Regions from separate parts of the Rhizobium sp. NLR8a genome, predicted to be linked through region 1. Evidence: riboswitches for the same ligand, from Rfam matches in the RefSeq annotation. Region 1 holds a riboswitch; each other region holds the start of a gene.
The links. Region 1 has a riboswitch for cobalamin ahead of nrdH (glutaredoxin-like protein NrdH). Riboswitches for the same ligand answer to the same signal wherever they lie in the genome.
Positions count from the first base shown of each region.

Region 2: it holds a riboswitch for cobalamin, as region 1 does, so the genes downstream of both, HJC04_RS14035 (CbtB domain-containing protein) here and nrdH (glutaredoxin-like protein NrdH) in region 1, are expected to answer to the same signal.
Region 3: it holds a riboswitch for cobalamin, as region 1 does, so the genes downstream of both, bluB (5,6-dimethylbenzimidazole synthase) here and nrdH (glutaredoxin-like protein NrdH) in region 1, are expected to answer to the same signal.

Region 1 is NZ_JABDWI010000026.1:5,774-16,474, forward strand. It holds gene nrdF (class 1b ribonucleoside-diphosphate reductase subunit beta) at 1-76, opposite strand, end outside; gene nrdE (class 1b ribonucleoside-diphosphate reductase subunit alpha) at 250-2,418, opposite strand; gene nrdI (class Ib ribonucleoside-diphosphate reductase assembly flavoprotein NrdI) at 2,397-2,810, opposite strand; gene nrdH (glutaredoxin-like protein NrdH) at 2,824-3,045, opposite strand; cobalamin riboswitch at 3,308-3,534, opposite strand; gene HJC04_RS31235 (heavy metal translocating P-type ATPase) at 3,920-6,130, opposite strand; gene HJC04_RS31240 (helix-turn-helix domain-containing protein) at 6,201-6,623, shown strand; gene HJC04_RS31245 (TIGR03862 family flavoprotein) at 6,695-7,903, shown strand; gene HJC04_RS31250 (helix-turn-helix domain-containing protein) at 8,085-9,044, shown strand; gene adh (aldehyde dehydrogenase) at 9,214-10,701, shown strand, end outside.
Region 2 is NZ_JABDWI010000006.1:348,380-359,080, reverse strand. It holds gene HJC04_RS14055 (sensor histidine kinase) at 1-455, opposite strand, end outside; gene HJC04_RS14050 (sulfite oxidase-like oxidoreductase) at 565-1,227, shown strand; gene HJC04_RS14045 (hypothetical protein) at 1,212-1,781, opposite strand; gene HJC04_RS14040 (CbtA family protein) at 1,835-2,569, opposite strand; gene HJC04_RS14035 (CbtB domain-containing protein) at 2,680-2,889, opposite strand; cobalamin riboswitch at 2,915-3,065, opposite strand; gene HJC04_RS14030 (histidine phosphatase family protein) at 3,122-3,676, shown strand; gene HJC04_RS14025 (bifunctional diguanylate cyclase/phosphodiesterase) at 4,154-5,725, shown strand; gene HJC04_RS14020 (acetate/propionate family kinase) at 5,980-7,158, shown strand; gene HJC04_RS14015 (phosphoketolase) at 7,231-9,618, shown strand; gene HJC04_RS14010 (helix-turn-helix domain-containing protein) at 9,662-10,552, opposite strand; gene pobA (4-hydroxybenzoate 3-monooxygenase) at 10,671-10,701, shown strand, end outside.
Region 3 is NZ_JABDWI010000017.1:75,334-86,034, reverse strand. It holds gene HJC04_RS28025 (ABC transporter permease) at 1-22, opposite strand, end outside; gene HJC04_RS28020 (hypothetical protein) at 19-330, opposite strand; gene HJC04_RS28015 (M20 family metallopeptidase) at 323-1,747, opposite strand; gene HJC04_RS28010 (GntR family transcriptional regulator) at 1,923-2,564, shown strand; gene HJC04_RS28005 (ribonuclease H) at 2,736-3,266, opposite strand; gene HJC04_RS28000 (demethoxyubiquinone hydroxylase family protein) at 3,418-4,014, shown strand; gene HJC04_RS27995 (VOC family protein) at 4,112-4,483, opposite strand; gene HJC04_RS27990 (RNA polymerase sigma factor) at 4,561-5,799, opposite strand; gene HJC04_RS27985 (YciI family protein) at 5,796-6,158, opposite strand; gene HJC04_RS27980 (DUF2865 domain-containing protein) at 6,418-7,515, shown strand; gene bluB (5,6-dimethylbenzimidazole synthase) at 7,519-8,208, opposite strand; cobalamin riboswitch at 8,250-8,437, opposite strand; gene HJC04_RS27970 (HAMP domain-containing methyl-accepting chemotaxis protein) at 8,760-10,637, shown strand; gene HJC04_RS27965 (hypothetical protein) at 10,696-10,701, shown strand, end outside.

The DNA of each region.
Region 1 (10,701 bases):
CGAGATCCTTGTCGTCCTCGATGCGGTTCCAGTTGATGGCGCGGACGCGGCTGATCGGCTTTACGGCTATGTTCATGATGATGATGTCTTTCCAATAGATTGTTGGCGTTCGCAGCCGCCTCACCCTACCCTCTCTCCGAGGGGAAAGGGGATGTCGCGCTTGCCGCAGATGTCTTCTCCCCATCGGGGAGAAAGTGCCGGCAGGCGGATGAGGGGCCACTCGCGCAAAGGCTCGCGGCCGAAATCAAATCACAGCGTACAAGACACACACCCCTGCACCTCGGTGCCCGACAGCGCCATCTGGCGAAGGCGGATGTAGTAGATTGTCTTGATGCCCTTCTTCCAGGCGTAAATCTGCGCCTTGTTGATATCGCGCGTCGTCGCCGTGTCGCGGAAGAACAGGGTCAGCGACAGGCCCTGATCGACGTGCTGGGTCGCCGCCGCGTAGGTATCGATGATCTTCTCCGGCCCGATCTCATAGGCGTCCTGGTAAAAGTCGAGATTGTCGCTGGTCATGAACGGCGCCGGATAATAGATGCGGCCGATCTTGCCTTCCTTGCGGATCTCGATCTTCGAGACGATCGGATGGATCGAGGAGGTCGAGTGGTTGACATAGGAAATCGATCCCGTCGGCGGCACCGCCTGCAGGTTCTGGTTATAGAGGCCGGAGGCCATCACCGCCTTCTTCAGCGCAAGCCAGTCTTCCCTCGTCGGAACGGGGATGCCTGATTTGTCGAACAACGCCTGCACCTTTCCGGTCGCCGGCTTCCATTCCTGCTCCGTATATTTGTTGAAATATTCCCCCGAGGCATATTTCGAATTCTCGAAGCCCTTGAAGCTGGTGCCGCGTTCGACCGCCAGCAGGTTCGAGGCGCGGATCGCGTGGTAGGTCACCGTATAGAAATAGATGTTGGTGAAATCGACGCCTTCCTCGGAGCCGTAAAAGATGCGTTCGCGGGCGAGATAGCCGTGCAGGTTCATCTGGCCGAGGCCAATCGCATGGCTCTCGTCATTGCCTTTCTCGATCGAGGGAACCGAGGCGATATGGCTCATGTCCGACACCGCCGTCAGCGCCCGGATCGAGGTCTCGATCGTCTTACCGAAATCGGCTGAATCCATCGCCGCTGCAATGTTCAGCGAGCCGAGATTGCAGGAAATGTCCTTGCCGAGATCCTTATAGGAGAGGTCGTCATTATATTCGCTCGCCTCACTCACCTGCAGGATCTCCGAGCAGAGATTGCTCATGGAGATGCGGCCGGCGATCGGGTTCGCCCGGTTCACCGTGTCCTCGAACATGATGTAGGGGTAACCGCTCTCGAACTGGATTTCGGCGATCACCTGGAAGAATTCCCGCGCCTTGATCTTCTTCTTCGAGATACGGGCGTCCGCCACCATCTCCCGGTACTTTTCCGTCACCGAGATCTCGGTGAAGGGTACGCCGTAGACCCGCTCCACGTCATAGGGTGAGAACAGGTACATGTCCTCATTGTTCCTGGCGAGCTCGAAGGTGATATCAGGCACGACGACGCCGAGCGACAGCGTCTTGATGCGGATCTTCTCATCGGCATTTTCGCGCTTGGTGTCGAGGAAACGCATGATGTCGGGATGATGCGCGTTGAGATAGACCGCGCCCGCGCCTTGGCGCGCGCCGAGCTGGTTGGCGTAGGAGAAGCTATCTTCCAAGAGCTTCATCACCGGGATGATGCCGGAGGACTGGTTCTCGATCTGCTTGATCGGCGCGCCGGCCTCGCGGATATTCGTCAGCGACAGCGCCACGCCGCCGCCGCGCTTCGATAGCTGCAGTGCCGAATTGATCGACCGGCCGATCGATTCCATATTGTCCTCGACCCGCAGCAGGAAGCAGGAAACGAGTTCGCCGCGCTGCTTCTTGCCGGCATTCAAGAAAGTCGGCGTCGCCGGCTGGAAACGCCCGGAAATGATCTCGTCGACCATGTCACGGGCAAGCGCCTCATCGCCCCGCGCCAAGGTCAGCGCCACCATGCAGATGCGGTCCTCATAGCGCTCGAGATAGCGCTTTCCGTCGAAGGTCTTCAGCGTATAGCTGGTGTAATATTTGAAAGCGCCGAGGAAGGTCGGGAAGCGGAATTTCCGCGCATAGGCCTGATCGAACAGGCCGCGGACGAAATTGAAGGAATACTGGTCGAGAACCTCCCGCTCGTAATAGCCCTCGGTCACGAGGTAATCGAGCTTTTCCCGGAGATTGTGAAAGAACACGGTGTTCTGGTTCACATGCTGCAGGAAATACTGCTTGGCCGCCATGCGGTCCTTGTCGAGCTGGATCCTGCCCTCATCGTCATAGAGGTTCAGCATCGCGTTCAGTGCGTGATAGTCGAGTGTTTCGGCCGCTTTAAGTGGTTTTGCGCCTGTATCCCGCGTCAGATTTGTTCCCGTGTCCAAAATCGTCCCATCCCGTCTTTGACATTGGCGACATCCTCGGCTGTTCCCAGGAGCTCGAACCGGTAGAGGTACGGCACCTGGCACTTCTTCGAGATGACGTCGCCGGCAAGCCCGTAGGTCTCGCCAAAATTGCTGTTGCCCGCGGCAATCACGCCGCGGATGTTGGAGCGGTTTTCCGCCTCTTTGAGGAAACGGATCACCTGCTTGGGCACGGCGCCCTTGACGATCCCTGGGCCGCCGTCCCCACAATAGGTGGGCGAGATCAGCACATAGGGTTCGCGAATGTGGATGTCTTCAGCGCCGACGGGAATGCGCGTCGCGCGCAATCCCAACTTCTCGACGAAACGATGGGTGTTCCCGGATCGGCTGGAATAATAGACGATCAGCCCCACCGCTTTTCTCCGGTCAGGAGAGCGCGCTGATCATGTCGGGGCGGAAGCCCGCCCAATGCTGCTCGCCGGCAACGACGACCGGAACCTGCATGTAGCCCATGCCAAGCACGCGATCGAGCGCTTCGGCATCCTCGGAAATATCGACGATCTCATAATCGACGCCCAGGCGATCGAGGGCGCGGTAAGTGGCCGTGCATTGGACACAGGCCGGCTTGCTGTAAACGGTAACGCTCATCATCTTCCTCGTGATGTCAGTGAATGCAGGACACAGGACTGGGATCGGGCGCCGTGCGACGTCCGGGGCAACGCTTGATAATGATCTGGCAAAGTTGGCGCTTTAAACGCCCGACATCATCCCTCGCAGGATGTGCACGGGCGGCGGCTTTGATGTTCTCGACATGACTTCAAACCCCCGAAATGCTCATGCGGACGTTCGGGGCAGCGCAACAGACACGGATCATTCCGCTTCATGCACGCGACCTTCCGGACACCCCGCCCGTGGACGTTTCGTTCGAGGCAGGTCTCCTGGCTCACGGGTCGAAGCACCCTGCCCCAGCCTTCCCGGAGCATCATGCTCCAGTGACCTGAAATCGGACAGTTGCTCGCCGCTTACAGTTGCGGGGGCAGCTCCGGCATTGTCGCACCATGATGGCGCAGCGCACCGTATTCCCGTCTTAGCCCGCGATCCTCACGAATCGAAGGAACCTTGAACACTAGATATAGTACGCGAATCGTAATTCACGTCAACGGATGGTTTGTGCATTGCGTTACGGCAGGTTTGAAATCGCTGCATTCCTGTGAAAAACATGGACAACGAAAGCTTAACGAAAACAGGCTTGGAGATGACCGTGGTGGGGCTGGCCTATAGCCAGCTGCCAGGCTGCGGATAGACGACGCAAAACCCGCGACGTCATCCTCGGCCTTGTGCTGCCTTGTGCCGACGATCCACCCAGGTCCATTCTGAAAATAAGAGCTTTCCTGCCAGATAATTGCAGTGGTGAGATGCTCGGCACAAGGCCGAGCATGAGACCTTGTCAGCAAACTGAGCGCCGACCTAACGGATGACCGGCCCCGAATCGCTGGTCTTCAAACCGCCACCGGCAAAACATTCATCCCCGTACACGAAGCAGCCTGAGCGCGTTGATCGTCACCAGCACCGTGGCACCGGTATCGGCGAGGATCGCCGGCCAGAGCCCGGTCATGCCGGCGATCGTCGTCACCAGGAAGACAGCCTTCAGCCCGATCGCAATGGTGATATTCTCAAGGATATTGCGCATCGTCCGCTTGGAAAGCGCGATCATCCGCGCCACGTCGCCGACGCGTCCATGCAGCACGGCGGCATCCGCGGTCTCCAGCGCCACATCGGTGCCGCCGCCCATGGCGATACCGATGTCGGCGGCGGCGAGCGCCGGCGCGTCGTTGATGCCGTCGCCGACCTTGGCGACGACGAAGCCCTGACGCTTCAATTCGCCGACGACCCGCTGCTTGTCTTCGGGCATCATCTCGCCGCGCCAGTCGATATCGAGCATGCCGGCGACGGCTGCCGCCGTCCGCTTGTTGTCGCCGGTCAGCATCATCGCCTTGACACCGGCCAATTTGAGCGCGGAGAGCCCCGCCCCGGCATCCTCGCGCGGCTCGTCGCGCATGGCGATCAGGCCGGCCGCAGTGCCATTGACGAGCAGCACCGATACGCTCTTGCCCTCATCATTGAGCCCTGCAATACGCGCTTCCTGCTCCCCGTTCAGCGCCCCGCACTCGCGGGCGGCGGGCGGCGACAAGAGATCCAATGTCTCGCCGCCGACCTTGCCGGTGACACCCTTGCCCGGCAGCGCTTCCAGTTCGAAGGCCGGCGGCACGGGCACGCCGTCCGCCTTGGCGCGGTGGAGAATCGCCAGTGCCAGCGGATGGCTGGAGCCCTGCTCGAGCACAGCCGCGCGCGACAGGAGCTGCGCCTCGCCCAATCCGAAGGAAACAATGTCCGTCACCCGAGGCTTGCCTTCCGTCAACGTGCCTGTCTTGTCGAAGGCGACCATCGTCACCGTGCCGAGCGTCTCCAGCACCGCGCCGCCCTTCATTAAGAGCCCGCGCCGCGCGCCCGCCGACAGCGAAGCGGCGATCGCCGCCGGCGTCGAAATGACGAGCGCGCAGGGGCAGCCGATCAGCAGGATGGCAAGGCCTTTGTAGATCCATTCACCCCACGCGCCGCCGAGAAACAACGGCGGAACGACCGCGACAAGTGCGGCGACGACGACCACGCCCGGCGTGTAATAGCGAGAGAACCGATCGATGAAGCGCTCCGTCGGCGCCTTCGATTCCTGCGCTTCTTCCACCAGCTTGACGACGCGGGCGATGGTATTGTCGGCAGCGGCCGCCGTGACGCGAACCCTGAGCACCGCATCACCGTTGACCGTACCGGCATAGACGCCGGCATCGACGCCCTTGCGCACCGGCGTGCTCTCGCCCGTCACCGGGGCCTCGTCGATCGCACTCTCGCCTGAGACGATGACGCCGTCCGCCGAAATGCGGTCGCCAGGGCGAACCATGATGACCGCGCCGACGGCAAGGCTTTCCGCCGGCACCTCCCGCATCTGGCCATTGTCTTCGAGCAGCGCGGTTTTCGGCACCAGGGCCGTCAGCGACTGGATGCTTTCGCGCGCCTTGCCCGCCGCCACGCCTTCGAGCAACTCGCCGACGAGGAACAGGAAGACGACGGTCGCCGCTTCCTCGCCCGCATTGATGATGACGGCGCCGACGGCGGCGATCGTCATCAGCATCTCGATCGAAAACGGCGTGCCGGACAAAGCCGCCATGACGGCTCGCCGCGCAATCGGCAGCAGACCGACCAGTATCGCGACGAAGAAGGCGTAGGACGCACTCGCCGGCACCACATGGCCGACGGCATAGGCGGCAACGAGCGCTGCACCCGAAAAAATGGTCAGCCGGCCCTTCCTGCTCCGCCACCAGCGACCGGCCATCGGCGCATGGTCGTCCCCATGCCGGCCGTCAATTTCCTTCTCGTCGTCATGGGCATGGTCGTGATCATGAGCGGTATGATCGTGATGATGGTGCGGGCGGTCTTCACGCGCGAGCTTCGCATTTCCGGTAAAGGGCGAGACGGAATAACCAAGCCCCGTCACCTTCCTCTGGACTGCCTTGAGATCGCTGCTGCCGTCATGCCGGACGGTCATGGTGCCCGTCACCACCGAGACGGAGACATCGACAACACCTGCTACGCGCCTGACCGCGGTATCGATCTTGGTCGCGCAGGCAGCGCAATCCATGCCGCCGACCCTGTATCGTGTCTCGCTCGTCTCAACCATGATGCGCTTCCTTGTCAAACAGAAGCACCCCTCCTACATCCTCTAGCGACTAGAGGTGCAAGAGAAAATCATGAAAAAGATTACGATTGGCGAAGCGGCCCGCCGAAGCGGCGTCAAGGTGCCGACGGTGCGCTATTACGAGAGCATCGGCCTGCTCGCGGCCCCGAGCCGCAGCGAAGGCAACCAGCGATCCTTCGAACCTGCCGATATCAGCCGCCTCACTTTCATTCGTCATGCCCGAGAGCTCGGTTTCGAGATCGAGGCAATTCGCACGCTGCTCACATTGCAGGATGATCCAAACCAGTCCTGCGCCTCGGCCGACGCCATCGCCAAGGCTCGCCTCGCCGAAGTCGAGCAGCGCATCCGCAGCCTGATGGCTTTGAAGGCCGAGCTGGAAATGATGGTGGAGAGCTGCGGCCACGGCCGCGTCGACCAATGCCGCGTCATCGAGGTTCTCGCCGACCACGGTCAGTGCACACATTCTCACCATTGACGAACCTGTACTCTTGCAGGTGATCGGCGCCCGCGGCAAAACTGCGCCGGAAGGAATCGGGCGAAGACATCATGAGCCAGAAACGGATTGCGATCATCGGCGGCGGCCCCGCGGGTCTTGCAGCTGCCGAGCTGCTGTCGCTCTCCGGCCATGCGGTAACGATCTATGACGCCATGCCGACCTTCGCTCGCAAGTTCCTGCTGGCCGGCAAATCAGGCCTCAACATCACCCATTCGGAGGACTATGCCCGTTTCGTTACGCGCTTCGGAACGGCTTCAGCCCGTCTGCGTCCCGCTCTCGATGCCTTTACTCCCGGTGATATCAGGGATTGGGCCGCAGGGCTTGGTACCGAGACCTTCGTCGGCTCCTCCGGCCGGGTTTTCCCGAAGGTGATGAAGGCTTCTCCTTTGCTGCGTGCCTGGCTCAAACGGCTGGAAGAGCGGGGGGTTGCGTTGCGCACCCGCCACCGCTGGACCGGCCTTGTCGAAGACGGTTACGTTTTCGAAACGCCGGAAGGGCGTAGCATCGCCCATTGCGACGCCGCCCTGCTGGCGCTTGGCGGCGCAAGTTGGCCGCGCCTTGGCTCGGATGCGGCCTGGCTGCCGTGGCTGACCGAGAGAGGCGTCGAAATCGACGCCTTCCGGCCCGCCAATTGCGGCTTCGTCGTCGGCTGGAGCGCCAGCTTCAGTACGCGTTTCGCCGGCGAGCCCGTCAAGTCGGTCACCGCCACATCCGAAGCCGGCACCTTTCCCGGCGAGTTCGTCATCACCGGCAGCGGCATCGAAGGCAGCCTGGTCTACGCCCATGCGGCCAGCCTCCGCGACCGGCTGCAGCACCACGGCAACGCTGCCCTGACGCTTGACCTCGCCCCGGGCCGGACGACAGAAAGGCTGGCGCGCGACTTGAGGCGGCAGGACACCAAGTCGAGCTTTTCAAACCGCCTGCGCAAGGGCGCTGGGCTTGACGGCGTCAAGGCGGCATTGCTGCGCGAACTCGCGCCCGCCCGCGACTGGACCGATCCCGAACGTCTCGCCGGCGCGATCAAGGCTCTGCCGGTACCGGTTCTCGATACGAGGCCGATCGCCGAGGCGATCTCCTCTGCAGGTGGCATCCGCTGGACCAGCATCGACGAAGGCTTCATGCTGAAGGCGCTGCCGGGCACCTTCGTCGCCGGCGAGATGCTCGACTGGGAGGCGCCGACCGGCGGTTATCTCCTCACCGCCTGCCTTGCGACCGGCAGGGCAGCCGCGCGCGGCATCGAGGCCCGGCTGTCGCGATAGACATCGTTGGTCTTGAACCAGATCTAGATCAATGAAGTGGAGCACGATGTCGTGCGACCATCCTTGAAGCTTTTCAGCACTGCGTCTGATCACCAAGGGCGAAGAGGGAGGCCGCCGAGCGTGCAATTGCAAACCGGCCGCTTTTCCATCAGACTATGCTGAAGTTCCGTGGGAGGAGCAGATGCAGGAACAGTCAGCACATGCGGAGCATGTCTATACCTCTGCGCAACGGAATTCCGCTGCTGCGAGTTCTCCGATCGTCGCGTCGTGGCGGCGGTGTATGACCATGCATCGCCTCGTTCCCGAGGACGAACGCCCGCCGGTGCGTCTTACCGACCAGGAATTTCTTGACGCTCGTAAACAGTCGGAACAGCTGATCGCCGGCGCAACCGAGGAACTTGACCGCCTCTTTACCACGGTCGGCAGGGCCGGCTGCTGCATTCTTCTGACGGACAGGAAGGGCATTGCGCTGGAGCGCCGGGGCTCTGCCGGCGACGACAAGGATTTCTATGATCTTGGCCTATGGACCGGCTCGGTATGGACCGAGGCGAGCATGGGCACCAACGGCATCGGAACCGCCCTTGCCGACGAGCGTTCCGTCGCCATTTTTCGGGATCAACATTTCTTCTGCTCGAATATCCGCCTGAGTTGCACGACGGCCCCGATCCGCGATCATCGCGGCGAACTCGCCGCTGCACTAGACATCTCCACCTGCCGCGACGAGGTCAACGAGATGACGCTGGCGATCCTCACGCAGACCGTGCGCGACGCGGCGATGCGCATCGAGCTCAATCTCTTTCGATCGGCCTTTGCCGGCGCCCGTTTCCTGATGGTCCCGACGAGCGCGAATTCCGCCGCCGCCCTGCTTGCCGTCGACAGGCATGACCTTGTCCTTGGCGCCACCCGCGCCGCCCGGATCGCGCTGCAATTGGACGACAAACGGATCGCGGCCGGCATCCCCGCCGCCGATGCGCTCCATGAAGCCGCCGTCTCACAACAGGAAGAGATTGTGGAAGCGGAAAAAGCGGCCCTGCTGCGAGCGCTGTCGCGCACCAGCGGCAATGTCTCACAGGCGGCGATCGCCCTCGGGATCAGCCGCGCCACGCTCCACCGGAAGATGAAGAAGTTGGGCCTGCATTAAACCAGGCGCCAGCGGTTCCATAGGACATCGCAATCAAAACGCGACCCTGTCGCATGTCTGCGACAGTGTGCGCTGCGGTATTGATCCTCCACCCTGTTCCCTTCGGCAAAACGCGCACATTTTGCTCCCACTGGTTCGATTGGAACCTGGATCATCAAGGGAGGATGACATGCTTCATCAGAAAATCGTGGAATCGCCGTTCAAGCTGAAATACGGCAACTATATCGGCGGCGAATGGCGCGAGCCGGTCGAAGGCAGATACTTTGAAAACGTGACGCCGGTCACAGGCGGAAAACTCTGCGACATCCCGCGCTCCGATGAAAAGGACATCAATCTCGCGCTGGATGCGGCCCACGCGGCCAAGGAAAAATGGGGCCGGACTTCGGCTTCCGAGCGCTCCAATATCCTCATGAAGATCGCCCAGCGGATGGAGGACAAGCTGGAACTGCTCGCCCAGGCCGAAACCTGGGACAACGGCAAGCCGATCCGCGAAACCATGGCGGCCGACATTCCGCTGGCCATCGACCACTTCCGCTACTTCGCCTCCTGCATCCGCGCCCAGGAAGGTTCGATCGGCGAGATCGACCACGACACCATCGCCTATCACTTCCACGAGCCGCTCGGCGTTGTCGGCCAGATCATTCCGTGGAACTTCCCGATCCTGATGGCGACCTGGAAGCTGGCGCCGGCACTTGCCGCCGGCAACTGCGTCGTGCTGAAGCCGGCCGAACAGACCCCCGCTTCGATCCTGCTCTGGGCGGAACTCGTCGGCGACCTGCTGCCGCCCGGCGTGCTCAATATCGTCAACGGCTTCGGCATCGAGGCCGGCAAGCCGCTGGCGACCAGCCCCCGCATCGCCAAGATCGCCTTTACCGGCGAAACGACGACCGGCCGGCTGATCATGCAATATGCCAGCCAGAACCTCATTCCTGTGACGCTGGAGCTCGGCGGCAAATCGCCGAACATCTTCTTCGCCGATGTGATGGCCGAGGATGACGACTTCCTCGACAAGGCGCTCGAAGGCTTTGCAATGTTCGCCCTCAACCAGGGTGAAGTCTGCACCTGCCCGAGCCGCGCCCTCGTGCAGGAATCGATCTACGACCGCTTCATGGAAAAAGCCGTCAAACGCGTCGAGGCGATCAAACAGGGCAACCCGCTCGATCCGGAAACGATGATCGGCGCCCAGGCATCGACGGAGCAGCTTGAGAAGATCCTCGCCTATCTCGACATCGGCAAGCAGGAAGGCGCCCAGGTTCTGGCCGGTGGCTCGCGCAATGATCTCGGCGGCGAACTGGCGAACGGCTATTACGTCAAGCCGACGATCTTTAAGGGCCACAATAAGATGCGTGTGTTCCAGGAAGAGATCTTCGGGCCGGTGGTGTCGGTCGCGACCTTCAAGACCGAGAAGGAGGCGCTGGAAATTGCCAACGACACGCTCTACGGTCTTGGCGCCGGCGTCTGGAGCCGCGATGCTAATCGCTGCTACCGGTTCGGCCGCGAGATCCAGGCCGGCCGCGTCTGGACCAACTGCTACCATGCCTACCCCGCCCATGCCGCCTTCGGCGGCTACAAGCAATCCGGCATCGGTCGCGAAACCCACAAGATGATGCTCGAGCATTACCAGCAGACCAAAAACATGCTGGTCAGCTACAGCCCG
Region 2 (10,701 bases), on a different contig from region 1:
TCCTGGAAATAAGGCCGGTAATTGAAATTCTGGCCGACGAAGCTCCCCGGTCCATCGTAATTGCTCGCCGCGATCGTCTCCCCGTCCGGCTTCACCACATAGATGTCGGAAGATTTTAAGAGCCCGTTGATCTCCTTGAGATAGAGATTGGCCGCATCACGCAGTGCCATGTCGTCGGGCGCGCTGACCAGTTCCTTGATATCGTCGTGATCGGCGATCAGCGCCGGCAGCGCCTCGTAGCGGTTGAGGTGGCCGCTGAGCGCCGAGACGGCAAGGCGTAGCGCCGTTCCCGCCTGAGCGGAAGCCTCCTCCATATAGGCGCGCGTCGCAATCGCGCTTCCATAGGTGAAGAAGGCGAAGATGACGAGCGGCACCAGCAGCAGCGCCGCGGTAGCACGATATCTCGAAGACAGATCCGGCTCCTCCCTTTCTGCCTTCACTCCCCAGCAAGGCATGCCCGACGGCTCAGTCTAATGAGGCAAGCGAAGATTTCCAAGAGCTCGCCGAAACTTGACACTCGGCAGGGACGGATGTCCTATTGCTGCACCGCAAGGAGACCCGTTCATGAGCGACGACCAGACGCCCGCCGACAGCAAGCTCACAAACTCCAAGCGCCGCTGGGCATCCGAGGGCAAGTTCCTGACCGGCCGCATCAGCCGTCCCGAGGCCGAGCGCCTGCCGCCCGGCCAGCACCTCGTCAAGAACTGGCCGGTGCTCGATCTCGGCCAGCAACCGGTCATTTCAACCGGGAGCTGGCGGCTTGAAGTACGCGGCCTGGTCGAAACGACACTCACCCTCACCTGGACGGAATTCCAGGCGATCCAGCAGAGCACCAGGATCAGCGACATCCACTGCGTCACCACCTGGTCGCGCTACGATAACAAATGGAACGGCGTTTCGACGCGGGATCTGCTCGATCGCGCCATGCCGAGGCCGGAAGCAGCCTACGTGATGCTGACGAGCTACGACGGCTACACCACCAATCTGCCGCTCGCCGATTTCGCCGCCGAGGATGCGATCCTGGCGACCTCCTGGGAAGGCCTGCCGCTGACACCGGAGCACGGAGGCCCGTTGCGGCTCGTCGTGCCGCATCTCTATTTCTGGAAGAGCGCCAAATGGCTGCGCCGCATCGAGTTAATCGCCGCCGACGAGGCCGGCTTCTGGGAAAAGAACGGCTACCATATGTATGGCGATCCGTGGAGCGAGCAGCGCTATTCCGACGACTGAGCCTTCGGCCGCGAGACGCGACGAAGCGCGAGAACGGCCAGACCGAACAGAGCGGCCAACCCCGTCAGTGACGCCATGCTGGCAGGATGAAGCGGCACCTTGCTCCAGCTCGGCTTGATAATATCGGCGGTGTTGAAAGCCTCACCGCTGAACTGGCAGGTGATGAAGGCAAGTCCGCGGCCCGCCATGTCGGCGTCGATGGCCGAGATGATTTCGCCCGCCGCGGTTGCCTCTCGCGGCATCTCACGCATCGCCATCAGCACGGCTTTCGTCGCCGCGAGATAGGCATGGGCGCATTCGTTGAAAGGGCTTTCCTCGTCCGTCACGCTGCCCGGCATCCGGCCCCAGAGGCAATAGGAATACTGGATTTCCGAGTAGTTCAGGACACGCCGGAACGATTCGTTCGTATCGGCCGCCCGCGACGCCAGCATGCTGATGCTGCTGCGATACTCCGAAATGACCGCCATCTCGCCGTGGGAAATTGCCGGAATATCGAGCCCGGGATGAGAGCCGCCAGAGTTGCTCCCATGAGCGAGAGCATTTCCGATAAACATTGGCAACAGGCTCGCGATGAGACCGAGAAAAGCAAACCTGCCGATATGCCGCATCACCGGAACGCCGGCCGCAGACCGCTCTTGGCGGCAAGACGTCTTTCGGCCAGCGCTCCGAAAACCAGACCGAGCGTTGCCCAAAGGATCGCGTGCATTCCGAGCGTGGTCGTGCGGAACCGCCAGAGCACGATCGCCGAGAAATTCTCGGGCACCTCATTGATCGGCGGCAGCAGATAAAGCACGAAGCCGATGAAGACGAGATAGGCGACGCCGGCGATAATCGCGCCGTTCCAGAGACCGAAGCGCTCGCCAAGGCGGCGCGACAGCGCGATCGCGGCAATCAGCGACGCGAGCGAAACAACGATCATAAGGAAGAACAGTTCGGTCCTGGCGCCGATCGTATCGGGATTGCCGACAGCCGGCGGGTTGGCCGGATATTTGATGGCGGGAACGAGCACGACCGCCACGAAGGCGGCAATGGCGATGACGGCCGAGGTGCCGCGCGCCGATAGGCTGCTGAAGCGGCCGTGCACGAAGGCGAAGGCGAGCGAAAAAAGCCCGCCGACGGCGATGCTGTAGGCCATGACGCCTGTGAAAAGGCCGAGGCCGGCCTGCGTGGCCCGGCTGACGATTTCAGGTTCGGCAGCTTCGCCCGCCGCCTGGGCGCTCGCTTCCTCGAAGGCGATTGCCGCATCGACCAGCGGCTCGCCGAAGGTATGGGCGAAGGCGAAAACGAGGATGCCAGCAATCAGGCCCGCGAGCATGCCGCGAAGCAGAAGCTTTCCAACCATGTCAGTATTCCCCCTTGTCGCGCAAAACTGTGCAGCGGTTTTGCGATAACGACATGCGTAAAACAAAGACCTAAAGCGCGAGAAGCGAATCCGAAAGATCGCGATGCGCTTTAGTGGCAGGGAAATCCGAGGAGATGGCGGCCGTCATGCACGAATTCGTGCACATACATGCCGTTGAACAGCGCCATCGCGCCCTCCTCGGTGCCGACGAAATAAAGAACGATGAGCATCAGCAGACCGCCGAAGATCGCCCAGGGAAGGATTTCCCCTACAGGGATCGGCGCCGGCGCCGCGACAGGCGCGAAAGTGGTGTCAGACATGTATTCCTCCGGAATGACGCGTTCAGTCGAAAGAGTGTTGTGCGGCAGGGTCTGACTTCCAGCGTGAAGAAGTTTCGACACGCTGGTCACAGTGGCGCGACCGCGCCGGATTTCCACCGGCTTCCAAACCCGCAACAGCACGGTTATATCTGCACGCCGAAGAGACTGTCAACGAAACTTCACGAAGCCGGCAAAGGCCGTCCCCATCCCGTCATCGGAGATCAGAACAATCGTGAATATGCGCCTCACCTGGATCTGCCACGGCGCGACGTCGGCGAACCGCAAGGCCCAGTTTCCGCTCGACGAACCGCTGGAAGAAAAGGCCGTGGAAGAAGCAGCCAGGATGGCCGCCCTCCCCCACGCCGATCGTATTGTCACAAGCCCCGCCATGCGCGCCCTCCAGACGGCTGAGGCGCTCCGTCTCGAAGCGCAGATTGATCCGTCGCTTCGAGATTGCGACCATGGCCGCTGGGCTGGCAGGCCGATCGAGGCGATCGAGGCGGAAGAGCCGGAAAACCTCACGGCCTGGATGACCGAGCCGGGGGTGGCCCCTCACGGCGGCGAGAGTGTTTTCGACCTGCGAAAGCGCGTCGCTGGCTGGATGGATGCCCAGTCCGCCCGAAGCGGTCACGTGATCGCCATCAGCCACGCGGCCGTCATCCGGGCTGCAGTCGCCCACGTGCTTCAGGCGCCACCCTCCTCCTTCTGGCTGAGCGACGTCGAGCCACTCGCCATCCTTCGGATGACCAGCAACGGAAGCCGCTGGTCGCTGCGCTTCCAGCATTAGAGATTCCTTATTTTATCCAGCCTTGCACAAGCAAATCGCGTCATTGCTGTTGAACCCGGTTTTGCGGGGACTACTTCCTTGTCCCAAGGAGATGGAAGAATGACATATGATTGGAGTGGAGAGCGTACACGGCGCCTGCGGTTGATGCGCGTCGCCACGTTCACGGTTTTGGCCGGTCTCATCCTCAGCGTTCCGCTGCTGATCGTCACCGCCTGAAGCACTGGAAAAGGCGAGCGATGCGTCAGCACGCTCGCCTTCGTTCTTCTGGGCATCTTTTCGGCCCAATCACCTGTAGCAACATTCTTCCTGAACGGGACCGGCGAAACAGCCGCAGTGCCGGTCCTGGCCGCATCGCAACGCTATCCGTCTGCCGGCGGCTCACTGCAAACCGCCCCCTCCGATAATTCGCCTTCTGGTTTCAACGAACATTTCAGACTTTCGTGATATCTCGGCGCGGGTGGAGTTGGAGAAGGCATAATGCCGGTGTTTTTCCAGAGCAGAGCCGGAAGGCAATGCATGTCGATCGTCGGTTTGGGGATTACCCTCTGGCTCCTAGCTACATTGCTGCGGTTCGACGACAGCCTGGTTTCCTTCATGACCGCTTTCCGTGAATACGGCGCCGACAAGCTCGTTCTGGGACTCGGCATCGCCGGCACCATGAGCTTCATCTACTCGGTGCTGCGTATTGCCGATCTGCGCAAGGAAATGGAACTGCGCGCCGCCGCCCAGGCAAAGGCCGACTGGACGGCAACGCACGACCATCTGACCAAGCTGCCGAACCGCTATGCCTTCGAGCGCAAAATCCTCTCACGGCCGGTCAGAAGCGACGAGGCCGAAATCGAGGAATGGAACCAAAACGTCACCATCTTCTCCGTCGACCTCGACGGCTTCAAAAAGGTCAACGATCTCGTCGGCCACAAGGGCGGCGACGTCTTGTTGGTCGAAGTTGCCAAACGCATCTGCGCGCTCGGCAATGCCGATTGCGTCTACCGCTTCGGCGGTGACGAATTCATCGTCGTCGCCTTTGCCCTGACGACACAACGCGAGGAGCGCTTCGCCAAGCTGCTGATCCAGGCCGTCACCCGCCCGATTCATATCGATGGTTTTGCCGTCGAAGTCGGCGCCAGCGTCGGCTACGATCGTTGGGTCGAGGGCAGCGAGCCGCTGGAAGACGCCGCCCACCGTGCCGATCTCGCCATGTATGAGGCCAAATCACGCGGCCCCAACCATCATCTCGTCTTCGAAAATTCGATGCAGGATAGGGTAACGGAACGCGCCTCCTTGGAAACCAGACTGCGCGCCGCGATCGCCAATAAGGCGATCAAGCCTTTCTATCAACCGCTGATTGATCTGAAGACCGGCCAGCTTTGCGGTTTCGAAGCCCTCGCGCGCTGGATCGGCGAGGATGGCGTCAACATTCCGCCGACTGTTTTCATCGACATTGCCGAGGAAACCGGGATGATCACCGCCTTGTTCGAGGATCTCCTTGCGCAGGCCTGCAGCGATGCGCTCACCTGGCCGGAGCATGTCACGTTGTCCTTCAACGTCTCGCCGGTGCAGATGGAAGACAGGCTGCTGACGTCCCGCATCCTCAAGGTCCTTTCGGCAAGCCGGCTACCGCCGCAACGCCTGGAAGTTGAGATCACCGAAAACGCGCTGATTCAGGATCCCGCTATCGCCGCCGTCATTCTCGAAGAGCTGCACGCGGCCGGCATTCAGATCGCTCTCGATGATTTCGGCACAGGCTATTCGAGCCTCGCCCAGCTCGCCCGCTACCGCTTCGACAAGATCAAGATCGACAAAAGCTTCATCGCCACCTATCGCGATGACGAACGCCAGGAAAAAATCGTCCGCGCCATGCTTGGCCTCGGCAGAAGCCTCAATATCAAGACGACTGCGGAAGGTGTCGAGGAGCATGGCCAGCTTGCCTTCCTGCTGCAGCTCGGCTGCGACATCGGCCAGGGTTACCTTTTCGGCAAGGCGATGCCCGCCGCCGAGGCGAGCATCTTCATCCGCGATCGCAACGTCAATCTGGCGTCAACGGCCTGAGCCCAGCTTATTTCAACAGAACCCAAGCTTTTGCGTCCCGATCGGCCGCCACGCACCGTCTTGTTGCGCACGGGGGGCTATTGCAGCTGGAGCTCTTGCCGCCATTGTGCCGCCAATGCTCAATGACCGCACGTGCGAGGTTGACAGGCGTGGGGATCGACCGAAGCAAAGGCAACCGCCAAATGATGCCTTTCCAGCGGGAGTTTCGGCGCTAGGTTCGCCCATCGTGACGACTGCGCGGGCTCTCTGAAGACATGTCATTCCCCGACCTTCTCCTGACCTTCAATGCCGGCTCATCGACTGTGAAGATCGGGGTCTTCTCAATTGATGACGCCGGGGCACGACGCCTCGGCAAGGGCGTCATCGATCTCCGCGCCGAGCCGCTCTCGCTTGACCTGACCAAGGGATCGCAGACATTCGACATGCCGCTGAAGGCGGAGGTGACGGACGATCTGCACGGAGTCATCGACGAGACCTTCACGCGTCTCGCCGATCATTTCGATATGGCGGCCGCAGCCGCGGCCGGCCACCGCGTCGTCCATGGCGGCGAGCGCTTCACGAGCGCCGTCGCGCTTGATGACGCCGCCACCGATGGGATCGAAGCGCTGATCCCGCTCGCACCCCTGCACCAACCGCAAGCGCTGCGCTTCATCCGCGCGCTCCGCCATCTGAAGCCACATCTTGTCCAGACAGCCTCCTTCGACACGGCCTTCCATGCCACGCAGGACGATCTCGTGCGCCGCCTCGCCATACCCCGTTCCCTGCATGAGGAGGGCATCAAGCGTTACGGCTTCCACGGACTTTCCTACAAGTTCATCGCCAGTGAACTCGCGCGCAAGGCGCCGCATGCGGCAAAGGCTGTGGTCGCCCATCTCGGCAGCGGCGCCAGCCTCTGTGCGATGGAAAACGGCATCAGCCGCGATTGCAGCATGGGCTTTTCCACCCTCGACGGCATCCCGATGGCGACACGCCCGGGCTGGCTCGATCCCGGCGTGATCCTGCATCTGGCAGGAGAGAGAAAACGATCGCTGGGTGAGATCGAGGATCTGCTCTATCAACGCTCAGGCCTGCTCGGCGTTTCCGGCATCAGCGCCGATACGCGCGATCTGTTGACGGACGGACGGCCGGAAGCGCGCCAGGCGATCGATCTGTTCATCCTGCGCATTGCCGGCGAGATCGGCCGCATGGCGGTAACACTCGGCGGCCTCGATACCGTCGTCTTCACCGCCGGCATTGGCGAGCATCAGCCGGAAATCCGCGCCGGCGTGGCGAAACGCCTGTCCTGGCTCGGCCTTTCGATTGATGAAAAGGCCAACGCCGCCCACAGATTCACGATCAGCACCGGGGAAAGCCGCATGGCCGCCCATGTCGTTGCCACGGACGAAGAACAGGTGATCGCCGACGAGGCGCTGTCCGTTCTCCGCGTCCGCTGATCCAGATCAATGGCGCGCTCGCGCTAACGGCTAGAACTGACGTTGAACGCGTTTTCGAACGGGAGAAGCCCCATGGAAAAGCATGTCTCGACCGCCGCCGCCCTGACCGATGCTGAACTCACCCTGATCGATCGCTACTGGCGGGCGGCCAACTATCTGTCGGTCGGCCAGATCTACCTGCTTGCCAATCCGCTGCTGCGCGAGCCGCTGCAGTCAGAGCACATCAAGCCCCGCCTGCTCGGCCACTGGGGCACGACACCCGGCCTCAACTTCATCTATGCGCATCTGAACCGCCTCATCCGCGCCCGCGATCTCGACATCATCTACATATGCGGCCCCGGTCACGGCGGGCCGGGAATGGTCGCCAACACCTATCTCGAAGGCACCTACAGCGAAATCTATCCCGATATTACCGAAGACGCCGAAGGGATGCGCCGGCTCTTCCGCCAATTTTCCTTTCCGGGCGGCATTCCAAGCCATGCGGCGCCGGAAACACCGGGATCGATCCACGAGGGCGGCGAACTCGGCTACGCCCTCGTCCATGCCTATGGCGCCGCCTTCGACAACCCCGACCTCACCATCGCCTGCGTCGTCGGAGACGGCGAGGCCGAAACCGGGCCGCTCGCCGCCAGCTGGCATTCCAACAAGTTCCTCAATCCCGCCCGCGACGGCGCCGTTCTGCCGATCCTGCATCTGAACGGCTACAAGATCGCTAATCCGACCATTCTCGGCCGGGCCGGTGACGACGAGCTCAAACGTCTTTTCGAAGGCTACGGCTACGAGCCGTTTTTCGTCGACGGCCATGAGCCGCGCGACATGCATCAACAGATGGCTGCGACGCTGGACCAGGTCTTCGACCGCATCCGTGGGATTCAGGAGCAAGCCCGCAGCGGCAAGGCTGCGGCGGGCTGCCCGCGCTGGCCAATGATCGTGCTGCGCAGCCCCAAGGGCTGGACCGGTCCGAAAGAGGTCGACGGCAAGAAGGTGGAAGGTTTCTGGCGAGCCCACCAGGTGCCGGTCTCCAACTGCCGCGAGAATGAGGGCCATCGCAGGATTCTCGAGGACTGGATGCAAAGCTACGATCCCGAAGATCTGTTCGATGCCGACGGCCGGCTGAAAACCGACCTGCGGGCGCTGGCCCCCGTCGGCAAACGCCGCATGGGCGCCAATCCGCATGCCAATGGCGGCTTGTTGCGCCGGGAGCTCGATGTTCCCGCCATAGGCGACTATGCGGTTGACGTCGGCAGGCGCGGCAGCGTCGCCGCCCAATCGACCGAGATCCTCGGCCATTACCTGCGCGATACGATGAAGCTCAACGCGGAGGCGGCAAACTTCCGCATTTTCGGTCCCGACGAGACGGAGTCGAACCGCCTCGGCAGCGTCTTCGAGGTCACCAACCGCGTGTGGATGGAGGATATCGAACCATATGATATCCATCTCTCCCGCGATGGACGCGTCGTAGAGGTGCTTTCCGAACATCTCTGCCAGGGATGGCTGGAGGGTTATCTGCTGACCGGGCGGCACGGCCTCTTTTCCTGCTATGAGGCCTTCATCCACATCATCGATTCCATGTTCAACCAGCACGCCAAATGGCTGAAGGTGACGCGCGAGATCGAATGGCGCAAACCGATCTCATCGCTGAACTACCTGCTGACCTCGCATGTCTGGCGCCAGGACCATAACGGCTTCAGCCACCAGGATCCGGGGTTCGTCGATCTCGTCGCCAACAAGAAGGCCGACGTCGTCCGCATCTACCTGCCGCCGGATGCCAACAGCCTGCTCTGGGTCGGCGATCATTGCCTGCGCACCTATGACCGCATCAACGTCATCGTCGCCGGCAAGCAGCCGGAGCCGCAATGGCTGTCGATGGACGAGGCGGTGAAACATTGCGAAGCCGGCATCGGTATCTGGCACTGGGCAAGCAACGAGGAAGACACGATCTCGCCCGATCTCGTCATGGCCTGCGCCGGCGATGTCCCGACGATGGAAACGCTCGCCGCCGTCGATCTCCTGCGCAAGGCCATTCCAGAGCTGAAGATCCGCACTGTCAATGTCGTCGACCTCCTGGCGCTGCAATCCAGTGACCAGCATCCGCATGGCCTTTCCGACGAGGCCTTCGACGCGATCTTCACCACCGACAAGCCGGTCATTTTCGCCTATCACGGCTATCCCTATCTCATTCATCGTCTGACCTATAAGCGGGCCAACCACGAGAACATCCACGTCCGCGGCTTTGTCGAGGAGGGAACGACGACCACGCCATTCGACATGACCGTGCTCAACCAACTCGACCGCTACCATCTCGCCATCGAAGCCATCGAGCGCGTGCCGGGCCTGAAGGAGAAGGCGAAAGACGCGCTTGCCGCCTTCCACGGCAAGCTCGCGGAGCATCACGACTATGTCAGGGAATACGGCGAGGACATGCCGGAGGTGCGGGACTGGACGTGGCCGGCGGCGTGAGCCATTCGCGACTGACGCGCGCGATGTGAGATGACCGAATGCCCTATGGCCGGTCAAGCCGAGCTTTTTCGTTCATCCGCCAAATCCGCGGCGTTTCGCCGGTATATTTCAGGAAGAAACGCGAGAAATAGGCGGGATCGACAAAGCCGAGGCGAAATCCTATCTCCTGAACGCTGCCGATGGTAAAGACGAGCTGGCGCTTCGCCTCTTCGATCAGTTTCCCGGCGATCAGTTCATGCGGGGTGTTTCCCGTCATCGAGCGAACGATACGGGTGAGATGCGTCGACGAAATGCCAAGTTCCCTGGCGTAGAAGGAAGCCGGCCTGTGCGATCGAAAATGCCGCTGGATCAGTTCGTCCAGCATCTCCATCCGCCGCTCGTTCTCATTTGACGGAAGCTCCTGCGCATATCCTTCATGGGAAATCCGCGCCGTCAGCCGCAACGCCAACCCGACATAGGCGGCCAAGACCTCGTTGCGGCCACCGCGGCGGTTTTCGAATTCGTCGCCGAGCCGCCTCAGCGTCTGCATGACATAGGCAGCCTCGGCATTTCCGGGATCGAGCGGCGTCAGATGCGGCATCGCCAGCCACTCGCCGAGATGGCTTCGCTCGCCGGGCGGGTGGCTGAGATGGGACCTCAATATAGTGATCACGAGGCCGTCGATATCACGTGAGAAGCGAAAGCCGTGATCGAGCCCAGGGGGAACCGTGATGACCGCCGGCGGACGGATGGCATGGCTCCTCTTGCTGAAGATCGCATCGCCCGAGCCGGCTTCGATGTATAATATCTGAAAGAAGCTCTCGTGGCGATGAAGCCGAATCTCCCATTGATGCAGGCTGCTGCGGGAGCGGATTGTTTCGCAATGCAACCAGAATTCCGGCGACCGCCCGATGTTTTCGCCGTAGAGTTCGTAGGTCGGTATGTGTCTGCTCATCGGCTCCCTCCTGCGCCAATGTTCGATTAGTGCAATTTTTAGGCTGGAATGTCCATTGTGGCGATCCGGCCAGCGCGGCAGAATCTGACAAAACGCAAAAATGCAAGGGAGGAAGCATTTGCGAACCCAGGTCGCCATCATCGGTTCGG
Region 3 (10,701 bases), on a different contig from region 1:
CGAAAAAACCAGGCTGGCTCATGTTGCTGCCCCGGAAGAGCATGTTTTTGCAGGAACTGACATTGTCATAGCGTGGCTGGTCGACTGAACGACGCCGACCGTCTTGCCTTTGAGGGCTTCGCCGATTCCGGCAATCACCGGATCGGCCTTGGACTTGTCGTTCAAATTCGGCCGTTCGCCGAGCATCGGCAGAGGAGACACCGGCCGGTCCTTCAGATGCAGAAAGCTCTCGAGCTCCTCCCGCGTTCCGGACAATTTCACCCGACGGGCAAACTCGCGGATAAGCGCTGTCAGGCGTTCACGATCGGGCTGCAAGTCCTGGTTAGGCATCAGCCTGCTCCGGCAATGGCGGCTCAACGTCATCCGGGATCGGATTGATGAAAGGCGTCCGCTCCAGACGCGCCCTGTGATCGGCCTTGGCAGCTTCGATCAATCCGGGGTTACCGATGAGATCGGCGGCCGTGCTCGCCATCACCTTGGCCGCGTGTTCGGTTCCCTTGTGGGCAGCCGGCAGCTTCCCTTGCGCAACCAGCTGCCAGGAATGTCCTGGCGTTCCGACAGCATAGGTAGCTCCTCGCATCTGCACGGTCGGCACCACCCAGCTGACGGTCCCGACATCGGTGGAACCGACCAATGTGCCGTCACCGGCATTCAACGGAAAAATCTCCTCGCAGAGCGGCTGGTCCTCCTTCGGTTTCAGCGCGAAACGACCATAGGACGCTGCGATATCCTCTGCATTGAAGGTCTGCTGGAACTTGCGGGCCATTTCTCGATCCGCGTCATCGAACACGGGCGGGCCAAGGCGCTGCAGATGCGAGAACATGCATTCTTCGAGTGGTGTATTGCCGACGAGGTTGGCGTCGCCGCTGACGATTTCACTGCGGACGGCCGTCTCGGTCATCAGAGCCGCACCTTCGGCAACCTTCTTGACGCGGGCGACCAGAGACAGGAGTTCCGGCAAGGTCCTCGCGCGGACGAGATAGCGTACCGTCGCGCGCGCCTGCACGACGTTAGGCGCCCCGCCGCCCGCATCAGTGATAGCATAGTGGATGCGCGCGGTCGAAGGCATGTGCTCGCGCATATAGTTGACGCCGACATTCATAAGCTCCACCGCATCGAGAGCGCTACGGCCGAGATGCGGTGTGGCGGAGGCATGCGATGCGCGGCCCGAAAAATGGAAATTGATCTCATTGCAGGCGAGCGAAATGGGGTTATTGACCCCGGCAAAGGCTGCCGGATGCCAGGAGATCGCGATATCGACGTCGTTGAAAACGCCGGCGCGCACCATGAAGCCCTTCGAAGAGCCGCCTTCCTCGGCCGGGCATCCGTAATAGCGCACCCTTCCCTTCAAGCCGCTTTCGGCCAGGAAATCCTTGATCGCGGCGGCAGCGAGCATGGATCCGGCTCCGAGCATGTTATGGCCACAGCCATGACCATTGCCGCCGTCGACCAAGGGGCGCTGCTCGGCAATACCGGCCTCCTGACTCAGTCCCGGCAGCGCGTCGAACTCGCCAAGAATTGCAATGACCGGGCCACCCTCGCCTGCCTCTCCCATGACTGCTGTCGGCAGACCGGCAATGCCGCGCTCGACACGAAAGCCTTCCCTTTCCAGCATGCGGGCGTGCTCTTCGGCGGATTGATATTCGAGGTAATTGGTCTCGGGAATATCCCAGATGCGATCACTCAACTCGAAGAACGACGCGCGCTTTCTCTCGACTATTTCCCAAACCGCATCGGAGTTCTGCATGGATTTACAACCCGCCTCGTATAATGGTAATCAAATTGGCGCCAATTTTATGCTCCAATTGAGTCGGACACGCAAGCCATGAGCAGGAATATTTTTCGACGCTGTCAATCGGCCTCGTTGTTGGCCGGGGGAGAGCTATGATAGTCATCGCCGAAATCGGGCTGGGGAGAACTGCATGAATTCGCTGGAAAGCGGAGCGATGGTGCAAGCACAAGAGCTGCAAACCTCCGATGTGACCGAACTCATTCTCCAGGATATCCTTGCCGGCCGTCTCCCGCCTGGAACCTGGTTGAAGCAGATCGATCTCGAAAGGCGGTATAACTGTACGCGACCCGAGGTCCGCAGAGCTCTCGACAGATTGGTGCAGAAGCGACTGGTGGAGCATGTCCCCAATCGAGGTTATCATGTCCATGAGCAAGACGGGCGCCGCGCCCAGGAGGTCAGCGACATTCGCGTCATCCTCGAAGTTGCCGTCAGCGACCGCATCGTCGCGAATGCGAGCGAGACGGATATTGCGAACTTACGGGTTCTAGCTTCACGCTTCGACGATCTGGTGCTGAACGGCACCATGCTTGAACTTTACGAAGCCAATCTCGCCTTCCACCGCCATCTGCTTGCTCTCGCAGGCAACCAGGAACTCGTGGAACTGATCACGGAGATTCGGCAGCGGACATCCTCTGCGCCGGTGTCGCAGTGGCGAACGCGCGCCCGCATCGAGCAATCCGGTCGCGAACATCAACAGATGGTCGATGCGATAGAGAGACGCGACACCGATGGTCTGATGGAGCTGACGCGCAGGCACATTCTTCAAGCTTGATCGGCCTCGATGACGCGGCAGCTGTTGCTGGAACTTGGGATAACCGGAAATCGCTGGAGGGTGCATTTTTCGCCACCTCCGGCATGACCTCGTGGCTTTTATGCAATGGAACCGCCTGCAGTTTTGGCGCCGTGCCATCTCAACCATCCGCAGCCAGTTGATATCCCCATATCATGCACCTCGTACCGACAGCCGCCCTCCATCCGCAAGCTCATCCGCGCGTTCGTTGCCGGCTATGCCGGAATGGCCCTTGCACCAGGCAATGGTCACCAGGGCGTTCTGCGAGAATTGAAGATCGACCGCTTTCCAGAGTTCCGCATTAGCGATCGTCCGGCTTCGGGCGTTCCCATTCGGACTGCTTTTCTTCCAGCCGTTATTCTTCCAAATGTGCCGCCTGTCGTTGCAGCCTTTGACGGCATAGATCGAATCCGACCAGATGGTCGCTGCTTCGCCCGTTGCTTCGCTATTGATCCACATGATTGCCTTCAAGACGGCGGTCAATTCCATCGAATTATTGGCGGAATCACGCATACCGCCGAAGCTGGACGCGATTTCCGCAACCTCGCGATAGGCGACGAAGGCCCAGCCTCCGTGCCCGGAACCGGGGTCATAACAACCGTCCACAAAGACGTGGAGACCGTGGCTTTTCGGTAGTCCGGCCGTCGTTGTGGAGGAGCCTAGCTCATTGGAAATGCCCGCCATTTTCGCCTTCGCTGCGCCCCGCCCGGACCGGCGCGATTTGCGACGGCCACCCGAAGCCGACATTGGAATTGAACGTTCCCTTGTGTCAACTATTGACGACCGTGGGGCCGACAGCGCCTACTGCCGATGGGAAACTGTGAGGGGCAGCGCCATGGACAATCCGTTGAGCAGGGCCGGCAAGCGGGATCATGCCGTAACCGTTCGCCGTATTCTCAAGGTCAATCACGCCGGCGAATTCGGCGCAATTCGCATCTACGGGGCACAGATCTGGATGGCCCGTCGGCTGTTTCCTGAGATCGGGCCCGCACTTCGCGAAATTCGGGACGACGAGATCGAGCATTGCCGCCTGTTTCGCGACGCGATGCCATCCAGGAATGCCAAGCCATGTCGCGTCACGGCATTCTGGAGCCTCGGCGGTTATCTGCTCGGTTTCCTGACGGCCCTCGGCGGGCGTAACATGGTCTGGGTCTGCACCGAGGCGGTTGAAAGCACAGTTCACCGCCATCTCGAAGATCAATTGATCCTCCTCAAGAGCCGCGATCCACAGCTTCACGGCCTCATCGCCTCGATCCAAGAAGAGGAGTTGGCGCATCTCAGGGAGGCTGAGAGGAACCAGACGAAACGCGGCATCGGCCACGCCCTGCTTCTGCCAGTCATCGCCGCGCTCACGGACCTGATGATCTGGCTCTCGACATGGGGAGACTCAAGCTGGATGCGTGCCGAAATGGCGCGCTCCAAGGGTGTTTGATGGTCTGGCAGCCGCTTCTGGCGCCATTCAGTCATCACCGGTATTGGCCCAAAGCAGGCATTGCTCTGGGCCAAAGGGCTTAATTGAGACGGCGAAGTCAGTTCTTCGCAGGTGGCTTGGGAGGCTCGGCCAGGTTGATCCGGTTGCCCTCACCGTCGAATATCTGAGCCACGAGCCCAAAGTCGCCTTCGATTTTGTTGGCGAGTTGCAAGCCCTGACGCGAAAGCCTTTCGAGCTCAACCTCGAGCTCGGGGACGACGATCGTTATGATCCCGTTGCCGGCGCGTTTGTCATCCTTCCAGACCTGCAGGCCGGCCCCACCCATGTTACGCCACTGAGCCATGCCTGGTATCGGCCTGCTATCTGCTGGGCGCCCCATGAGCTTCTCATACCAGATGAGTGCCTCGTCAAAGTCGGAAACGGTGGCGGAAGCGAAGATGCTCTGTACTGCTATTGAAGTGGTGGTCATGTCGTACTCCTTTGTTGGACAAATGGATGTCGTGCAGGAGTTCTCGATTTCGACAGGCCGCGCAAAAAAGCTCGCAGTCAACACAAAACTTTTGAGCGCTGTTCTTCAAGGTGGTGCCGTTCTGCCTCCGACCAACACAATCCGATAGCGACCGTGAAAGCTTCCGCCGCCTCGACATGCCTTCCGAGATCGGCGCAAATTTGCGCTCGGGCCGTCCAGTACGGCAGGTAGTCGGCCATTCGCGGGTCGCCGGCAAGCGCATATATGTCACCAAGGGCCGCGTCCGCCTGCCCTATCCGCACGAGAGCCACGGACCGATTGAGCGTCACGACGGGCGACGGAGCAATCCTGCCCAGCACATCATAGAGGGAAACGACGGCCTGCCAGTTTGAGATGCCGCTCAAACGGCGCACGACATGGGCAGATTGGATGGCCGCCTCAATCTGGTAGCGGCCAGTCGCACCCTTTGCGTTGGCGTCTCGCAGGAGACCCTCGGCGAGGCGCAATTGCTCGTGATCCCAAAGTCCGACATCCTGGCTGTCCAGCGGTACGAATGCACCGGAGGGGCCCCTGCGGGATGATCGCCGCGCCTCCGTATAAAGCATCAGCGCAAGAAGACCTTTCGGCTCCGGCTCGTGCGGAAGCAGGGATACGACCACGCTTGCAAGCCAGATTGCCTCTTGTCCAAGCGCTTCCGCCCTGTCGATGTCCATCCACCCGCTGGTATAGGCGGCGTAGATGGAGGCGAGTATCGGCGGCAGCCGGTGCGATAGTTCCTCCTTTTCCGGCACGAGGAACGGAATTTTCCCATCCCTGATCCTCGCCTTGGCTCTTACGAGCCTCTGGCCCATGGCCCTTGGAGAGACGAGAAACCGCGCGGCGATGTCTGCAGCGGTCAGGCCCAGCACGGTCTGGAGGATCAGCGGCGTTCGCGCGGAGGCATCGATGCCAGGATGTGCGCAGGCAAACATGAGCGCCAGTCGCCTGTCCGCAATTTCCTCATCCATTTCCGCCGCTGCCGAGAGTTCCTCGGCGATGAGGGTAAGACGATCGGCGCTCTTCGCCTTCACTTTGTCCTTGCGCCAGTCGTCGAGCTTGCGCCTGCGCGCGATCGTCAACAGCCAGGCATCGGGGTTATCGGGCACGCCATCGACAGGCCATTTTTCGAGAGCCGTGAGGAAAGCAGTCGCGAGCGCATCCTCGGCGGACGCGATATCACCCAAGCGCGCGCCAAGATAGGCGACGAGGCGACCATAGCTCTCGCGCGCCACTCGCTCTGCTACACCTCGGGCAACGGTGGAACCCGAAACCGTCATCCTGCATGTTCCGACGCATCCCTGATGCGACGAACCTCAACCGTTCCCCAGGACGCAGCAGGGCAGCGCGCCGCCCATTTGTTGGCTTCGTCCATATCGGCAACGTCTATGATAAAGTACCCACCGAACTGTTCGCGAACATCCGCATAAGGGCCGTCCAGAACACTGACGTCATTCCCTTGAACGCGAACGACACTCGCCTCAGAGGAACCGACCAGGGCATTGCTGGAGACGAATGCTGCCGCTTTCTCCAGCGCTTGCTGATAGGCATACATCTGGCCCATGAAGCGCGCCATGTCCTCGGGCGCTATGGACTTCCCGGCAGCTTCGTCCGCATGCAGCATCAGCATGTAGCGCATTTGCTTTATCCCCAGTGAAAACCAATCCCCAGCAGGAGCGAGCTGGGAGAATAACAATTCGGATGAAGAAGGGAACTGCTGTTAACGGCTGCAGTGTCCGTCGCCGGGGCAACGCTGTTGCCCGCATCTTCTGGATAAAATCCCGAAAATGCGCTAGGAATTGATCCAAGCTTATTAAGAGAAATACCTTAAGAGACAAGGTACGGCGAATGGACGCCACCTTTGACCGATCGACACTTTCTCACTTCCGGACGATGCCGTGAAACGCCGAAACCTGTCTCTTGCTCTTGTGCTTGCGCTGGCATCGCCGGCTGCCGCACAGAGCAGCGCCGTCTGCAACGACCTGCGTGGTCGCCTGGCCGACCTACCACGATCGATCGGCAACAATAACGGGCAGGAAGCGCGCCAATATGCCAGCGCAATCGCCGAGCAGAACCTCGAGCTGCGCAAGGTCCGCAACGATCTGCGCAGCTATGGCTGCACCTCGGGTAGCATGGTGGTGATCGGCGGCGAGAATGCCGATTTTTGCGCCGAGCTTTCTGATGCCGAAGCCCGGATGGTCGACAATATCCGTTATCTCCAGGATCAGCGCGACGAGTTGCGCAGCCAGGCCGGCGATGACGACGCGCGCCGGGAATTGACGGCGGCACTCGAACGCAATGGCTGCAGCAGCGACAATTTCTATGCCCCGACCGAGCGCAGCGCCAGCGATCCTGCCCCAAGCGTCGAGGAACAGGCGATGCGCACCGACACCTTCATCCCGCTTGGCGGCGGTGAAGAGGCCGATCCATTTTACGGCCTGCCGAGGGCCGAAATGTTTTCGCCGGTCAGCACCATTTGCGTTCGCAGCTGCGACGGCGGCTTCTTCCCGATCAGCTCGAACACCACCTCGGTCGATTTCGGCCGCGATGCGCAGACCTGCGCCAAGATGTGCCCCGGCATCGAGACCGAGCTCTTCTATCGCGACGTGACCAGCACCGAAGCCTCGAACATGATCTCGGTCGCAACAGGCGCGCCCTATAGCGCCATGAAGAACGCCTTTGCCTACAAGAACCGCGCTCCCGGCGAGAAAAATACCTGCGCCTGCAATCTGACCGCCTATTACGAGGAGATGCGCGGCAAGCAGACCCTGAGCGAACCGCCGCAGCAGGGCTCGATCACGACGGTCCGCACCAATCCGCCGGCGAAAGATACTGCGGCAGCAGCAGTCCCGCCGCAGCCATCCGTTCCCGAACGTCCCTACGACCCCACGCAGAACAAGGTCCGTCAGGTCGGCCCGCAATTCCTTGCTGGCGACCAGGGCTCGATCGACCTTGCCAATCCGGCGACGCCGGGCCCGCAACCACAACAGCAGTAATTGCTAAGGGTCGTTGCGTCCCCATCCGTCGTGGAAAACCAGTTCCTCGAGCGGCAGCCGCTGCCGCCAGCCTTTGACCGAGAGTTCCGGTTCATCATAAAGCCGATCGACAAAGCCGGCGCATAGCCAGGCGACCACCTCGATATGCTCGGGTATGCCGAGAATTGATTTCAGGTCGCCTTCACGAAAGATGCTGACCCAGCCGATGCCGACCCCTTCGGCGCGGGCCGCAAGCCAGAGGTTCTGGATGGCGCAAACGGTCGAATAGGAATCCATCCGCGGATTGTGCGTCCGTCCCAGCACCACGCTGCCGCCGCGAGTGGGATCGCAGGTCACGCATATGCCGAGCGGCGCCTCCACGATGCCTTCGAGCTTGAGGGATCGATAGGCCTGCCGCCGCTCGCCTTCGAACATCGACGCCGCCTCTTCGTTGGCGTTGGCAAAGGCGTCGCGCACGCGCGCACGGACAGCTGGACTATTCACCAGAATGAAATTCCATGGCTGCATGAAGCCGACCGACGGCGCATGATGGGCGGCTGTCAGGAGCCGCGCCACGATGTCGTCGGGCAACGGATCGGGCAGGAACTGGCTGCGCACGTCACGCCGCGTCATGATCGCGTGATACACGGCTTCGCGCTCGGCCAGCGAAAAACCGGACGCCGCCGAAAGGGCATCCGCATCAAAGGGTCGCATCGTCAAATCCCCAACAACGCAACCGCCCGCCGTCCGCGCGGGTTGGGTCTATCTCGCCAGGCCGGTCTTCTGACTTGGCTTCATCCATCTGCCGCAGCCTTCCCGGCAAAAGCCAGTGGCGCGATGAAGCGGCAGACGTCGGCCTTACAGCGTTGGGCACGTTCCGGCCTTGCACCGGATTCCCGATTCTCCCGCCTGGACGGCGGGCACCTGACGGCGCATCTATTTCAGGAAACCGACGCGGCGGCAAGTGCACGCAGACCGAACCTGAAACCACGGCTGCATATGGCTGATCGAGGGGCGGATCACCGGGCAGACAACCCCCTCCTCGGCGATCTTTTGGTCGCAGGAGGAAACAGCCTCTGTGTGCCCGCCCATCCTCCTCTACTTTATGATTTATTCACACATCAAATCCACACTGCCTTTGCGCGTTTTGGGTCGCAAACTCCGACATGGGCATGAGCGCTCGTGATGTGACCGTCAGCGTCGATGCCGTGCTGATATGCCGGTCGCGAAGATGGTCGACCGAGCCGCAATTCCAGGCTCCACGGATGTTCCAATTCTTGAAAACGATGCCCCTGACAGCCAAGCTGGCGGCGATTATCGTTGCCGTCAATCTCTGCGGCATTTCCGCCTTGGCCACCTATACATGGATGTATGAAACCCGGGCGCTGGTTGATGGCGCCCACGCAAATTGGTCCAAGGATGCGGAGCAGTTTGCATCTCTGGCCGCCGGCGGCGTCAAATGGGGCAAGGCGAACGCCGTTCGCGAGGCTTATTCGCTGTATCGTGACGATCCCTCGCTCGATCTTGTGCAATTTGCCGCATTCAACGCAGAGCTCGCTGCCGTCGACAGCTGGACCCGCGACGGCGTTTCCGGTTTGCCAACGCCGGCCGACCTGGCGACCCGCCTCAGCGCAAAACCCGACAAAACGACGATCGATGACAGCGGAATGTCCGCCGGTTTGGTCACGATTATCGCGCCGCTGCCGCTGGACAAGTCGGGCAAGACAACCGGCTACATCGTCACGAACTGGTCTGTCGAAAAAATCACTTCCGAAGTCCGCCAGAAGGTCCTCGTTTCGCTGCTCACGCAGTCCGCCATCACCGCTCTCGCCGTCATCGCTTTCCTCCTCGCCATGCGCAGCCTCGTTGGCAGGCCGCTCAGGATCCTCAGCAAACGAATTGGCGCGCTGCAGAATGGCGACCTCGCCTCCTCCGTCGCCTACAAGGAGAATGGCGACGAAATCGGCTTCCTCGCCCGTGCGCTGGAGGTCTTCCGTCACGAGGCGATCGCAAAGGTCGAAAGAGAGCAAGTCACTGCCGAGCAGACCGCCTCGTTCGACGCCGAACGGGCCCGCAACGCATTGCTGACGGAAGAAGCCGGCAACAGGCAACGGCTGGTGATGACCACTCTTGCGAACGCATTGGAAAGACTGGCCGCCGGCGACTTCTCGATCCAGCTTGCCGATCTCGGCCCTGAATTCGATAAATTGCGGCAGGACTTCAACAACATGGTCCAGGCCGTCGCAGCCGCGCTGACAGAGATAAAGATCGCTTCCGTCGCGGTTGAGGGCGGATCGAGCGAGCTGGCTTCCTCCGCAGATCAGCTGGCCAAACGGACCGAACAGCAGGCGGCAGCACTGGAACAGACCGCTGCGGCACTAGATGAAGTGACGACGACAGTCAAAACATCGTCGCAGCGGGCTGAAAATGCTGGACAATTGGTCGAGGAAACCAAGCGAGGTGCTCACGTCTCGGCGACGGTGGTGCGCGACGCGATCGGCGCGATGGACCGGATCCAAACCTCCTCCAGTCAGATCGGCCGCATCATCGGCGTCATCGACGAAATCGCATTCCAGACGAATCTGCTGGCGCTGAATGCCGGCGTCGAGGCCGCACGCGCCGGCGAGGCCGGCAAGGGATTTGCGGTTGTCGCACAGGAGGTTCGTGAACTCGCCCAGCGCTCGGCAAATGCGGCAAAGGAAATCAAGAACCTGATCAACGTTTCCGGCCAAGAGGTTGCTGCCGGCGTCGGGCTGGTGAACGAGACTGGCGACGCTCTCCTGAAGATCGAGGAGCAGATCAACCGCATCAGCGACAGCATCGCTACCCTCGTTCAGTCCTATCGCGAGCAGGCGACCGGTCTGCAGGAAATCAACGGCGCGATCAACCAGATGGATCATGCGACGCAGCAGAACGCGGCCATGGTCGAAGAAACGAACGCGGCCTGCCAAGAGCTGCTGTCGCAGGGACGCCGGCTGCAGGATTCGGCCGGCCGGTTCCTCGTCGGCGCATCCTTGGCGAGTCAGCCCAGGCCGGTCCAGCCGAGCGCCAGTCAATCTCGTCCGGAAACCAGAACCGTCGTGCCGCGGCTTGCAGGAAATGCAGCCGTTGCCGCTTCTCCCGGTGCCTGGGAGGAGTTCTGACGCCGCCCCCCCGACGAGACTTTATTTTTCAGCAACTGATCACAGGAAGGGAACAGTTATGAAG